DNA from 3 places in the Streptomyces sp. MCA2 genome. Region 3 is predicted to be linked to each of the others. Evidence: riboswitches for the same ligand, from Rfam matches in the RefSeq annotation. Region 3 holds a riboswitch; each other region holds the start of a gene.
What was found. Region 3 has a riboswitch for cobalamin ahead of M8I34_RS18270 (HoxN/HupN/NixA family nickel/cobalt transporter). Riboswitches for the same ligand answer to the same signal wherever they lie in the genome.
Positions count from the first base shown of each region.

Region 1: it holds a riboswitch for cobalamin, as region 3 does, so the genes downstream of both, metE (5-methyltetrahydropteroyltriglutamate--homocysteine S-methyltransferase) here and M8I34_RS18270 (HoxN/HupN/NixA family nickel/cobalt transporter) in region 3, are expected to answer to the same signal.
Region 2: it holds a riboswitch for cobalamin, as region 3 does, so the genes downstream of both, cobN (cobaltochelatase subunit CobN) here and M8I34_RS18270 (HoxN/HupN/NixA family nickel/cobalt transporter) in region 3, are expected to answer to the same signal.

Region 1 is NZ_JAMJFM010000020.1:105,751-110,237, forward strand. It holds gene M8I34_RS18835 (aldo/keto reductase) at 99-1,157, opposite strand; cobalamin riboswitch at 1,321-1,508, shown strand; partial or broken gene metE (5-methyltetrahydropteroyltriglutamate--homocysteine S-methyltransferase) at 1,682-3,970, shown strand; gene M8I34_RS18845 (APC family permease) at 3,974-4,487, opposite strand, start outside.
Region 2 is NZ_JAMJFM010000001.1:332,504-336,990, reverse strand. It holds gene cobN (cobaltochelatase subunit CobN) at 1-2,960, opposite strand, end outside; cobalamin riboswitch at 2,998-3,125, opposite strand; gene cobG (precorrin-3B synthase) at 3,292-4,487, shown strand, end outside.
Region 3 is NZ_JAMJFM010000019.1:125,213-129,699, forward strand. It holds gene M8I34_RS18260 (DoxX family protein) at 1-306, shown strand, start outside; gene M8I34_RS18265 (VOC family protein) at 466-966, shown strand; gene M8I34_RS18270 (HoxN/HupN/NixA family nickel/cobalt transporter) at 1,053-2,234, opposite strand; cobalamin riboswitch at 2,265-2,513, opposite strand; gene M8I34_RS18275 (alpha/beta fold hydrolase) at 2,584-3,432, opposite strand; gene M8I34_RS18280 (MarR family winged helix-turn-helix transcriptional regulator) at 3,429-4,112, opposite strand; gene M8I34_RS18285 (hypothetical protein) at 4,231-4,487, shown strand, end outside.

The DNA of each region.
Region 1 (4,487 bases), on a different contig from region 3:
GACGCCGCCGCCCGGCCATCCGGGCGGCGGCGTTCGGCGTACCGGGCAGCCGGCCGCCGGGGCGGCGACGTGGCACCGTACGCGGCGATACGTACGGGTCAGCAGATCTCGCTCGTCGTACGGCGGTACGTGGAGCGCCGGTCATCGATCTCGGACCAGCGGTCGCCGTAGACGTTCTCGGTGATGCCCGGCTCCCGCAGGAAGTCGTGCGGGAAGCCCAGCGGCACCGCGCTGCACCGGTCGAGCCGCGCCAGCGCGTCGGCGTCCAGCGTGACATCGACGGCGGCCAGGTTGTCGAGGAGCTGGCTCTCCTTGGTGGCGGCGACGATCGGGATGATGTTGCCGGGCCGGCTGCGCAGCCACGCCAGCGCCACCTGCGCCGGGCTCCAGCCGCCCTGCTCGGCGATCTCCAGCACCGCGGTGACGGTCTCCTCGGCGTGGTCGTCGAGCCGGCCGTCCTCGCCGACGACATCCAGCCGGCCCGTCTCACCACGGCGGTACTTGCCGGTGAGCCGGCCCGCCGCGAGCGGCGCCCAGGCCAGCACGGCCAGGTCGAAGGCGCGGGCCTGGGGCAGCAGTTCGCGCTCCGGGGTCCGCTCCAGCAGGTTGTAGCGCAGCTGCGAGCCCGCGAACGCGGTCCAGCCGCGCAGCTCGGCGAGGGTGTTGGCCTGCGCGATCTCCCAGGCCGGCCAGTCCGAGACGCCGACGTAGAGCACCTTCCCGGACCGGACCACGTCGTCCAGCGCCCGCATCACCTCCTCCACGGGCGTGAAGTTGTCCCGTGCGTGCACCCACAGCACATCGAGGTGGTCGGTGCGCAGCCGGTCCAGGCTCGTCTCCACCGACCGGACGAGGTTCTTGCGGTGGCTGCCCGCCGCGTTCACCTCGCCCTTGCGGGTCGCGCAGGTGTACTTGGTCCCCAGGACGAAGCTGTCCCGGCGGCCTTCGAGCAGCTCCCCCAGGATCCGCTCCGAGGCGCCTTCGGTGTAGTTGTTGGCGGTGTCGATGAAGTTGCCGCCCGCGTCCGCATACGCGTCCAGGATCCGGCCGCTGGTGTCCTTGTCCGCGCCCCAGCCCCAGTCCTCGCCGATGGTCATGGTGCCCAGGCTCAGCTCGCTCACCCGCAGACCGGTCCTGCCGAACAGTGTGTAGCGCACGTGGTTCCCTTCGATCGGGGCAGCTCTCCTGTGGTGCGCTCACGCTAGGAGCTGGAGCGCGCTCCAGCGCAAGACGCGGCCCGGCGGCGGCGTCCGGTTCCGGCCGCGGCCGGGGCACGGGCCGGGAGGGGCGTTGACGGCATGCCCTAGGGTGGCCGCAGCAACTGGTTCGCCCTGCCCGCCAGGCAGGCGCGTCGCAAGAGGGAACCCGGTGGAAATCCGGGACTGCCCCGCAGCGGTGAGTGGGAACGACCGCCGTCATACGCACTGGGCCCGGCCGGGTCTGGGAAGCGACGGCCAGTAGATGTCCGCCTTCGGCGGACGTGCCCGCGAGTCCGAAGACCTGCCAGTGCCCCCGCGCGACCGGTGCGCGGGGAGATCTCGGTGACCTCGAGGGCGGGTCGGCGGACATCAGACGGGCATCACACGGCGGCAATGCGCCGGGGTCCGTCCGGTTTGCCGTCCCTTCGCGTCCTCGACCCGTCCCCGGGGTCCATGGAGACACACTCGCGAAGGAGAGTTCCGTGACCAGCACGTCCGCAGCCGCGGCAGCACACGCCACCGTGCACGGCTATCCCCGTCAGGGGCAGCACCGTGAACTGAAGAAGGCCATCGAGGACTACTGGAAGGGCCGCGTCGGCGCCGACGCCCTCCGCGGCACCGCCGCCGAGCTGCGCCGCGGCAATTGGCAGCAGCTCGCCGAGGCCGGTGTCCACGAGGTGCCGACCGGCGACTTCTCGTACTACGACCACGTCCTGGACACCAGCGTGATGCTCGGCGCGATCCCCGCCCGGCACCGCGCCGCGGTGGCCGCCGACCCTCTGGACGGCTACTTCGCGATGGCCCGCGGCACGCAGGACGTGGCGCCGCTGGAGATGACCAAGTGGTTCGACACCAACTACCACTACCTGGTACCGGAGTTGGGTCCGGACACGGTCTTCGCCGCGGACTCCGCCAAGCAGGTCGCCGAGCTGACGGAGGCACTCGGTCTCGGCCTCAGCGCCCGCCCGGTCCTCGTCGGGCCGGTGACCTATCTTCTGCTGGCCAAGCCCGCGCCCGGTGTCGCGGCCGGTTTTGACCCGTTGACGCTGCTCGACCGGCTGCTGCCCGTCTACGCCGAGGTGCTCGCCGATCTGCGGGCGGCCGGCGCCGACTGGGTGCAGCTGGACGAACCGGCGCTGGTGCAGGACCGCTCCCCCGCCGTGCTGGACGCCGCGGCCCGCGCCTACCGCGATCTCGGCACGCTCGGCGACCGCCCGCGGCTGCTGGTCGCCTCGTACTTCGACCGGCTGGGCGAGGCGCTGCCCGTGCTGGCCAAGGCGCCCGTCGACGGACTGGCGCTGGACTTCACCGGTGCCGCGGCCGGCAACCTCGGTGATCTGGCGGCGGTCGGCGGGCTGCCCGGCAAGCGGCTGGTGGCCGGTGTCGTCAACGGCCGCAATGTGTGGATCAACGACTTCGAGAAGTCGCTGGCCACGCTGGGGACCCTCCTCGGCCTGGCCGACCGGGTCGATGTCTCGTCCTCGTGCTCGCTGCTGCATGTGCCGCTGGACGCCGCCGCCGAGCGGGACATCGACCCGCAGATCGCCCGCTGGCTGGCCTTCGCCCGGCAGAAGACCGCGGAGGTCGTGACGCTGGCGCGTGGCCTGGCCCAGGGCACCGGCTCCATCGCGGCCGAACTCGCCGCCAACCGCGCGGACTTGTCCTCCCGGGCGGGTTCGGCGCTCACCCATGACCCGGCGGTGCGCGCCCGTGCCGCGGCCGTCACCGACGCCGACGGCCGCCGTTCGCAGCCGTACGCCGAGCGCGCCGCCGCCCAGCGCGCGCACCTGGGGCTGCCGCTGCTGCCGACCACCACCATCGGCTCGTTCCCGCAGACCGCCGAACTGCGCACCGCCCGCGCCGATCTGCGGGCCGGGCGGATCGACACCGCGGGGTACGAGGAGCGCATCAAGACCGAGATCCGCGACGTCCTCGGCTTCCAGGAAAAGGCCGGCATCGACGTCCTGGTGCACGGCGAGCCCGAGCGCAACGACATGGTCCAGTACTTCGCCGAGCAGCTCACCGGCTACCTGGCCACCCAGCACGGCTGGGTGCAGTCCTACGGCACCCGCTACGTCCGCCCGCCGATCCTGGCCGGGGACATCTCCCGCCCCGAGCCGATGACGGTCCGCTGGACGACGTACGCCCAGTCGCTCACCGACCGGCCCGTCAAGGGCATGCTCACCGGTCCGGTCACCATGCTCGCCTGGTCCTTCGTCCGCGACGACCAGCCGCTCGGCGAGACCGCCCGGCAGGTGGCGCTCGCCCTGCGGGACGAGGTGAACGACCTGGAAACAGCCGGGAGTTCGGTGATCCAGGTCGATGAGCCCGCGCTGCGCGAGACGCTGCCGCTGCGCACCGCCGGCCATGCGGAGTACCTGGCCTGGGCCACCGAGGCGTTCCGCCTCACCACCAGCGGGGTCCGCCCGGACACCCAGATCCACACCCACATGTGCTACGCGGAGTTCGGCGACATCCTTCAGGCCATCGACGCTCTCGACGCCGATGTCATCAGCCTGGAGGCGGCCCGCTCCCATATGCAGGTCGCCGGGGAGCTCGCCACGGCCGGCTATCCGCGCGAGGTGGGGCCCGGTGTCTATGACATCCACTCGCCGCGCGTACCGGACGTGGACGAGGCAACGGCACTGCTGCGCAAGGGACTCGGTGCCATCCCTGCCGAACGGCTGTGGGTGAACCCCGACTGCGGCCTGAAGACCCGCGGCTGGCCCGAGGTGCGCGCCGCACTGGAGAACCTGGTCGCCGCGGCCCGCGGCTCATGGGAGCCGCGAACGGTGCCGGCTGTAGCCGAGGTACACGGCCAGCGCCAGGGCGAGCCAGCCGGCGAACATGAGGTAGGTGGGCAGCGGCAGTCCGGCGAGCAGATAGCCGCAGAACGCCACCGAGAGCAGCGGCACCACCGGATAGCCCGGCACCTTGAAGCCACGGGCGAGACCGGGCGCGGTACGGCGCAGGATGATCACGCCCACCGAGACCACGACGAAGGCGACGAGGGTGCCGAGGCTGGTCAGATCCGCCAGCACGTCGAGCGGGCAGACCGCGGCCAGTACGGCGACGAATCCGCTGACCAGGGCCGTGCCGAGCACCGGGGTTCCGGTGCGGGGATCGACGCGGTGGAAGACGGCGGGCAGCATCCCGTCCCGGCCCATGGAGTACAGGATCCGGGTCTGCCCGTAGAGCACCACCAGGGTGACGCTGACGATGGACAGCACCGCGCCCGCCGACAGCAGCACCCCGGGCCAGCCCGCCCCGGTGACCTTCGCCAGGATC
Region 2 (4,487 bases), on a different contig from region 3:
TCGGTGCGCCAGTCGCGGGAGTCGATCAGCTGGAGCAGACCCGCGCCGTACGTCCCCGGGCGAGAGCCGAAGATGCGGGTGGTGGCGCGCCGCTCGTCGCCGTGCTCGGCCAGGTCGGCCTGGGAGTGGGCGCGCACGAAGTTGGACTCCGCGGGCTCGTCCAGGCCGGCGACCAGCCGTACGGCGTCGTCGAGCAGGCCGATGACGTGCGGGAACGCGTCCCGGAAGAAGCCCGAGATGCGCAGCGTGACGTCGACACGGGGGCGGCCGAGCTCGGCGAGCGGGATCGGCTCCAGTCCGTTGACCCGGCGCGAGGCGTCGTCCCATACGGGGCGGACGCCCAGCAGGGCGAGGGCCTCTGCCACGTCGTCGCCGCTGGTCCGCATCGCGCTCGTGCCCCACAGGGACAGCCCGACCGACTGCGGCCAGTCGCCGTTGTCGGAGCGGTAGCGCTCCAGGAGCGAGTCGGCGAGGGCCTGACCGGTCTCCCAGGCCAGACGGGAGGGAACGGCCTTGGGGTCGACGGAGTAGAAGTTACGGCCCGTCGGCAGAACGTTGACCAGGCCACGGAGCGGGGATCCCGAGGGGCCCGCCGGGACGAAGCCGCCGTTCAGCGCGTGCACGGCGTGGTCGATCTCGTCGGTGGTGGCGGCGAGGCGCGGGACGACCTGGCGGGCGGCGAAGTCGAGGATGTCGGCGACCGCGGACGAGTGCCCCTCGGCGACAGCGGACACCGCCGCCGGGTCCCAGTCCGCGTCCTCCATCGCCTGGACCAGGCCGCGGGCGGTGGCCTCGGCCTCGTCGGCCGTCGTACGGGTCGCGGCGGACTCGTCGAGACCGAGTGCCTCGCGCAGACCGGGCAGGGCGGACGTACCGCCCCAGATCTGGCGGGCGCGGAGGATGGACAGGACGAGGTTGACGCGGGCCTCACCGGCCGGGGCGCCGCCCAGGACATGCAGACCGTCGCGGATCTGGGCGTCCTTGACCTCGCACAGCCAGCCGTCGACGTGCAGCAGGAAGTCGTCGAAGCCGTCGTCGTCCGGGCGGGCCTCCAGGCCCAGGTCGTGGTCGAGCTTGGCGGCCTGGATCAGCGTCCAGATCTGGGCGCGGATCGCGGGCAGCTTGGCCGGGTCCATGGCGGAGATCGCCGCATACTCGTCGAGCAGCTGCTCCAGGCGCGCGATGTCGCCGTAGGACTCGGCGCGGGCCATCGGCGGCACGAGGTGGTCGACGAGGGTGGCGTGCACCCGGCGCTTGGCCTGGGTGCCCTCGCCGGGGTCGTTGACCAGGAAGGGGTAGACGAGCGGGAGGTCACCGAGGGCGGCGTCCGGGCCGCAGGCCGCGGACAGGCCCGCGTTCTTGCCGGGCAGCCACTCCAGGTTGCCGTGCTTGCCCAGGTGGACCATGGCGTCCGCGCCAAAACCGCCGTCGTCCGCGGAGGCCGCGATCCAGCGGTACGCCGCCAAGTAGTGGTGCGAGGGCGGCAGATCGGGGTCGTGGTAGATCGCGATCGGGTTCTCGCCGAAGCCGCGCGGCGGCTGGATGAGGATGAGGAGATTGCCGCGGCGCAGGGCGGCCAGCACGATGTCGCCGTCGGGGTTGCTGCTGCGGTCGACGAACATCTCGCCGGGCGGCGGCCCCCAGTGCTCCTCGACGGAGTCCCGGAGCTCCTGCGGGAGCGTGGCGTACCAGCGCTTGTAGTCGGCGGCCGGGATACGGACGGGGTTACGGGCGAGCTGCTCCTCGGTGAGCCACTCCTGGTCGTGGCCGCCGGCCTCGATGAGGGCGTAGATCAGCTCGTCACCGTCGCCGGACACCAGGCCGGGAACCTCTTCGGTGCCGAAGTCGTAGCCGTCGGCCTGAAGGCGGCGCAGCAGGGCGACGGCACTGGCCGGGGTGTCCAGGCCGACCGCGTTGCCGATCCGGGAGTGCTTGGTCGGGTACGCGGACAGCACCAGCGCGAGGCGCTTCTCGGCGGCCGGGATGTGCCGCAGCCGGGCGTGCCGGACGGCGATGCCGGCGACCCGGGCGGCGCGCTCGGGGTCGGCGACGTACATCGGCAGACCGTCCTCGTCGACCTCCTTGAAGGAGAACGGGACGGTGATCAGCCGGCCGTCGAACTCGGGGACCGCGATCTGCGAGGCGGCGTCCAGCGGCGACAGCCCCTCGTCGTTCTCCTCCCAGGCGCTGCGCGGCCCGGTCAGGCACAGGGCCTGGAGGATCGGTACGTCGAGGGCGGCCAGCGCGCCCGCGTCCCAGGACTCGTCGTCGCCGCCGGCGGAGGCCTCGGCGGGCTTGGTGCCGCCCGCGGCGAGAACCGTGGTGACCAGGGCGTCGGCGGCCCGCAGCTCCTCGATCAGCTCCGGCTCGGGGGCGCGGAGGGAGGCGACGAACAGGGGCCGGGCGCGGCCGCCCGCCGCCTCGATCTGCTCGCACAGGGTCCGTACGAAGCCGGTGTTGCCGCTCATGTGGTGGGCGCGGTAGTAGAGCACGGCGACCAGCGGGCCGGTCTCGTTGCGGGCTTCCCACTCCAGCGGGCCCCAGGACGGCGCCGGGGCCGGCGGGTCGAAGCCGTGGCCGGTCAGCAGCACCGTGTCGGAGAGGAAGCGGGCGAGCTGGTCGAGGTTGGCGGGCCCGCCGTGCGCGAGGTAGGCGTGCGCCTCGGCCGCGATGCCGACCGGGACCGTCGACTGCTCCATGAGCTGGGCGTCGGGGGCCTGTTCACCGGTGAGCACGACGACCGGCCGGTGCTGGTCCTCGGCGAGCAGCACCTCCAGGCCCTCCTCCCAGGCACGGATGCCGCCGAGGAGGCGTACGACGACGAGGTCACAGCCCTCCAGCAGCGCGGGCAGTTCGGCGACATCGAGCCGGGCGGGGTTGGCGAGCCGGTACGGCACGGGACCCGTGGCCGCGCGGGCGCTGAGCAGGTCGGTGTCGGAGGTCGACAGCAGCAGAAGCATGCGAGCGCAGGCCTTCCTCGGGGTGTCCGCGCCCCGGGTGGTCGTAAGGACGGCGGGAGTTCCTGGCTCGCCCGGCGGTTTCCGGGTTCACAGTGGCGGGACCGCGCCGGATTCTCACCGGGCTTCCTCCCTAGGGCCGTAGGACCCTGCGCCGTCGCTGGCGTCGGTGGGCCAGCCGACCCACCGACCTGCATAGTAAGGGCTGTGGACGGCCGAGGTAAGCGGGCCTCCGGGCAGGCCGGACCGGTGCGGGGGCGCGCACGCCGCGGGCCGGGCGCCTGGCCGGATCCGGCCCGGATCGGCGCCCGCCCCCGTGGGTATGCTCGCGGCCATGCCGCCCTCCCCCTCGACACGGCCCCAGGCCGCCGCACCGCCGCTGCGCGACCGCGGTGACGCCTGCCCGGGAGCGCTGCGGCTGCACCGGGCCGCCGACGGCCATCTCGCCCGAATCCGGCTGCCCGCCGGAGATCTGACGGTTCGTCAGGCTGCTGCCCTGGCCGATGCCGCGGACCTGCTCGGCGACGGCCATCTCTCCCTCACCTCCCGCGGCAACGTCGAGCTCCGCGGCCTCGCGGAGGGCTGCGGCGGCCGGCTCGCCGCGCTGCTGCGCGACGCCGGCCTGCTGCCCTCCGAACGCCATGAACGCATCCGCAACATCCTCGCTTCCCCGCTGGCCGGACTGGACCGCCACACCCCTTCTGACGTGCGACGGTGGGCCCGTGAGCTGGACGCGCTGCTCTGTGCGAGCGAGTCCGCGACCGCCCTCTCGGGCCGTTTCCTGTTCGTGCTGGACGACGGGCGGGGCGATGTGGCGGCGCTCGGCGGAGATGTGAGCTTGCTCGCAGAAGCAGAAGCAGACGCAGAACCGGGAGCGGCCGGGGACCGGTCCGGCCCGGCGGGCGGCGCCCTGCTGCGGGTCGGCGACGATCCGGCGGCGCTGCGGATCGCAGGACCGGACGCTCCGCGTGCCGCGCTCGCCGCCGCCGAGGCCTTCCTGACCGCCGCCGCGGCGAGCGGCAGCGGCGCCTGGCGGGTCCGCGAACTCCCCGACGGACACGGCCTGACGGCCCGGGACGTGGCGGCGGCACTGCGGTCGGCGGGCATCCGGGCCGCTTTTGTGCCCGAGGCTCCCGCACCCGGCACCCGCACCTCCCCGCCGTACGCGGACTCCGCCGCCCCCGGCATCGTCGAGGGCCCCGACGACGACCGCGCGCTCTCGGTCCTGGCGCCGCTGGGCCGGCTGTCGGTGACCCAATGGCGGCTGCTGACCGCGATCGCCGCCGGCGACGGCTCGGGGGCGCTGCGCCTCACCCCGTGGCGCGGCGTCGTCCTGCCCGGACTGCCGGCCGCCGCGGCACCCCGCCGGCTGGCGGAGCTGACCACCGCCGGACTGATCACCGACCCGGCCTCTCCCTGGCACCGGCTCGGCGCCTGTACGGGCCGCCCCGGCTGCGCCAAGTCCCTCACCGACGTACGCGCCGACGCGACGGCCGCGCTCGCCGCCGGCGCGGCCGTCCCGGACGGACT
Region 3 (4,487 bases):
AGCGAGACGCTCGGCGGGCTGGGGCTCGTGGCCGGGCTGCTCACGCCGCTCGCCGCGGCAGCGGTCGTCGGCACGATGATCAATGCCCTCGCCGTGAAGTGGGGCGGGGGCTTCTTCGCGCCCAAGGGCGTGGAGTACGAGCTGCTGCTGACCGCCGGTGCGGCGGCGCTGGCGCTGACCGGGCCCGGCCGCTACGCCGTCGACCGCGTCCTGCCGGGCCTGCGCGCCCATCGGGCGGGCTACGGCGTGGCCGCGCTGGTGCTGGGCGGGGTGCTGGCAGGCGTGGTGCTTCTGGTCCGGAAGTGACCCGACCCCGGACCTCGGCCCTCGGCCCTCGGGCCGGAGACCCTCCGGATACCGGCCCGGGGATTCCGGGCAGGGACGGGACGGGCGGGGTAGAGCAGTGTGGGGAGGGCGCAGCGGCCCCTGGTCGTACCGCTGCGGCAGAAACGGAGAGCAGGCTTCATGTCCGTACGACGTCTTAACCACGCGGTGCTCTACGTCCGCGATGTGGCGCGGTCGGTCGCTTTCTACACCGACACCCTCGGGCTCGAGGTGGGGACCGAGATTCCGGGACGGGCCGCGTTCCTCCGCGCGCCCGGCTCGCTCAACGACCATGACCTGGCGCTGTTCGCGGTGGGACCGGACGCACCGGGGCCCGAGGCCGGTCGGGTCGGGCTCTACCACCTGGCCTGGGAGACCGGCACGCTCGGCGAACTCGTCGCGGCACATGCACGGCTCGTCGAGCGGGGCGCGCTGGTGGGGTCGAGTGATCACCTCGTCGCCAAGTCGCTGTACGCCAAGGACCCGGACGGCATCGAGTTCGAGGTGATGTGGCGGGTCCCGCGGGAGGACTGGCCGGGCCCGGACCAGCCGGACCGGCTGCTGCCCCTCGACCTGGCGGCGGCGCTGGAGCGCTGGGGGCCGGATCTGATGACGGGCGCGGCGGCCGGTTCGGCCACCTGACCGGGCAGCCGCGCCCGGGCGGCGGTACGGGCACGGGCGGTGATACGGGCGGCGGCTGCGTACGGGGCTGCTGGGGCTGAGGTGCCTCAGGCGCCCGGCGCGGCCTGCTCCACCTGCTCTGCCTGCTCCGCCTGCTCTGCCTGTTCCGTCGGCTCCGCCTGCGGCGTCGGCTTCGTTCGCGCCGCCCAGCGCTTCTCGACGCCGGCCAGTCGCCAGTACGCCAGCGCCGCGGCCCACACCACCACGAAGAGGCCGACGATGAGGAAGCCGACATTGTCGAGGTCGAGGCCGGAAATCCAGCCGGTGAGCGGGTCGTTGAGGGCGAGCTTGTCGTGCAGCACGGTCACCAGCTCGATCGTGCCGATGAAGAAGGCGACGGCGATCGACAGGCCGGTGATGGTGAGGTTGTAGTAGACCTTGCGCACCGGGTTGGAGAACGCCCACTGGTAGGCGAAGTTCATGAAGGTCCCGTCGAGGGTGTCGAACAGGCTCATCCCGGCGGCGAAGAGCAGCGGCAGACACAGCACCGCGTACCAGGGCAGGCCGGCCGCGGCGCCGCTGCCCGCCATCACCATCAGGGTCACCTCGGTCGCGGTGTCGAAGCCGAGCCCGAAGAGGAAGCCGAGCGGGAACATCTGGCCGGGACGGGTGATCGAGCGGGTGAACCGGCCCAGGAAGCGGTTCATGAAGCCGCGTGCGTCGAGGCGCTGTTCCAGCTCGGCCTCGTCGTAGTGGCCGTTGCGCATACCGCGGAAGACCCGCCAGATCCCGGCCAGCGCGATGAGGTTCAGGGCGGCGATGAGGTAGAGGAACGTACCCGAGATCGTCGTGCCGATCGTGCCCAGGATCTGGTGCGTACGGGATTCGTCGTTGAGCAGCGTGCCCGCGAGCTGGGCGCCGCCCGCCACCAGGGCCGCCATCGCGACGACGACACTGGAGTGCCCGAGGGCGAACCAGAAGCCGACCGACACCGGCCGCTTTCCGTCGGCCATCAGCTTGCGGGTGGTGTTGTCGATCGCGGCGATGTGGTCGGCGTCGAAGGCGTGCCGCATGCCGAGGGTGTAGGCGGTGATGCCGAGCCCGACACCGAAGACCTGGCTGCCCACGGCGTAGTGATGGGGGACCACGAGCAGGAAGAGCACGCCGAAGGCGACGACGTGCAGACCGGCTATGACGGCCATCAGGCCCGCGGTGCGGACGGTGTCCTGCCGGCGCCAGCGGAAAGCGGCGGAAGCAGGGGTGTTGCGGGTATCGGTGGACAGGGCCATCCGGCGGTCACGCTCCAGCACCTCGTGGATCAGTTCGTGAGATGCCGTGGCCGGTCTCCTGGCTTGGGGGTACCACCCTGCTCCTTGAGAGCTTGGGGGAGGGTGTACGCGTCCGCCCCCGCCTTCCCGGCCGCGGGCTGCGGTCAGTGGCGCCACCGGCGCGTCGTGCGCCGGTGGAAGGGGCGAAGACTCCCCGATCACAGTGGCGAGGGCCGCTCCGGACTGGGACCACACGGTCCGTCACCGGTCTTCCCGTACACCACGGCCCGGTCACTCTAACTGCCGCCCGGGAGGTGCGAGGTTCGCGGGGCCGGGCCCTGGGCGGTGGGCGATCGGTGGTCGCGGGGCGTCAGTACTCCAGGGCCGAGAGGAAGGCATGGAGTTCGTGGTCGAAGAGCGCGGTGTTCTCCAGATTGACCATGTGGGCCGCGCCCGGTATCCGGACTCTTCGGGCGCCGGGGACGGTCAGCGCTATCGCATGGGCGTTGGCGGAGATGTCGCTGCTGTCGAGGTCACCGTCGAACACGACCGTCGGCACCCGGATCTCGCCGAGGCGGTCGGCGGCGCCGACCTCAAGGGGCATACCGGCGCCCGCCCCGTCGGCATGCACCTCCACATTGGCCTCCGCCGAGGCGCGCATCCGCTCACGGAATCCCGGGTGCACCGCGGACGGTTCGCGATGCGGTCCGTCCACCCACATCCGCAGGAAGTGCTCGACATAGCGTTCCGCGCCGTCGGGGGCGCCGATCGCCGCCACCTGCGCCTTGATGTGCTCCAGGAGGAAGGGGTCGGTGAAGGCGCGGCCGCTGATCCCGGGGGAGGCGAGCGCGAGGGCCGTCACCCGGTCCGGGTGGGCTATGGCGGTGTCGAGCGCGACCCGCGCACCATGGGAGAGGCCGACGAGGACGGCGTCGGGGACATCGAGCGCGTCGAGCAGGGCGCACAGGTCGTCGTGGTTGGCGTAGTCGCCGGCCACGGTGGAGGACAGTCCATGGCCGCGGAAGTCGTAACGGATCGCGCGCAGGCCGGAGTTCACCAGCCAGGCGAACTGCTCGTCCCACATGTGCTGGTCGAGCATGCCGCCGTGGAGCAGCACCACCGCGGGGCCCGAGCCGGCCGTCTCGTAGAACAGCTCGCCGTCGTCGACCGGCACGATGCCGTTGTCGATCTCGGACCAGGCGGTGATTCCTCGGGTCATCTTGCGGGCCGTCCTTTGTGTACCTGATGCGGTGAAGCGGGCGTGATGCCATTGTCATCGCTATTGCCGTCACTGCCGCAACTGCCCTGACTGTCGCTTTCCTCCGGCGCACTGCGCGGGCCGTTCGCCAGATGCCGGAATTCCTCGCCGAGCCGGTCCAGTACATGCAGTGCGGTACGGACGTCCCCGGCGGGCAGATCGGCCAGCCGCCGGCGCAGCTCCGACGCCTCGAACGCCTGGATGCCGCCTATCGCCGCCGTGCCTTCGGCGGTGAGCCGGATCAGGGAGGAGCGGCGGTGTGCGGGGTTCGGGGCCGTCACGACCAGACCCAGCTCCGCGGCGTGGTTCACCCAGCGCTGCACCGGCTGCCGGTCGAGCCCCATGGCGCGCGCCAACTGCGGCACGGTCTGCGGGCCTTCGCTGCGCAGCGCGTCCAGCAGGGCGTGTTCGCCGGCCGTCATGCCCGTGCCCGCCAGCTCGTGCTCCACCGCGCGGACGACCGTGCGGTGCAGTGGCCACAGGCGTCGGATGACGCCGTACAGCAGGTCTTCGGCGGGCGTCGGATCCCCGCCGCCGGCACGCTCGGTATGGCTCGCGACGACACTCACGGCGTCCCCTTCGACATCCTCTTCGGCAACCTCGTCGACGCTCCCTTGCACATCCCCCTCAATGACACTCATGATGTCATGATGACATCGGCGATGTCGTTTGGGAAGAGGGTTGCCGCGGAAAGGAGTTGATGAGGCGGTGGGCATGACGGAGCCCGCTCGGACGGTGGACGAGAAAGGTGGACGGCCCATGAAGGTCGGTCTGTTGCGTGCGGTCGGGGTGGCCACGGCCGTGTACGGAGTGGCGGTGGCGGTGGCGCCCGATCTGCTGGCGCGGCCCTCGGGGCTGGTCGACGCCGAGGGGCGGACCGAGCCGGCGACCCGGACCTCGCTGCGCCCGCTGGCCTGGCGGGATGCGGTGAGCGGGCTGGCGATGGCGCTGGCGCCGGAGGGCCAGGCGCTGCGCACCGCCGCGTATGTGCGGATGGCGGCGGACTTCGGGGACGC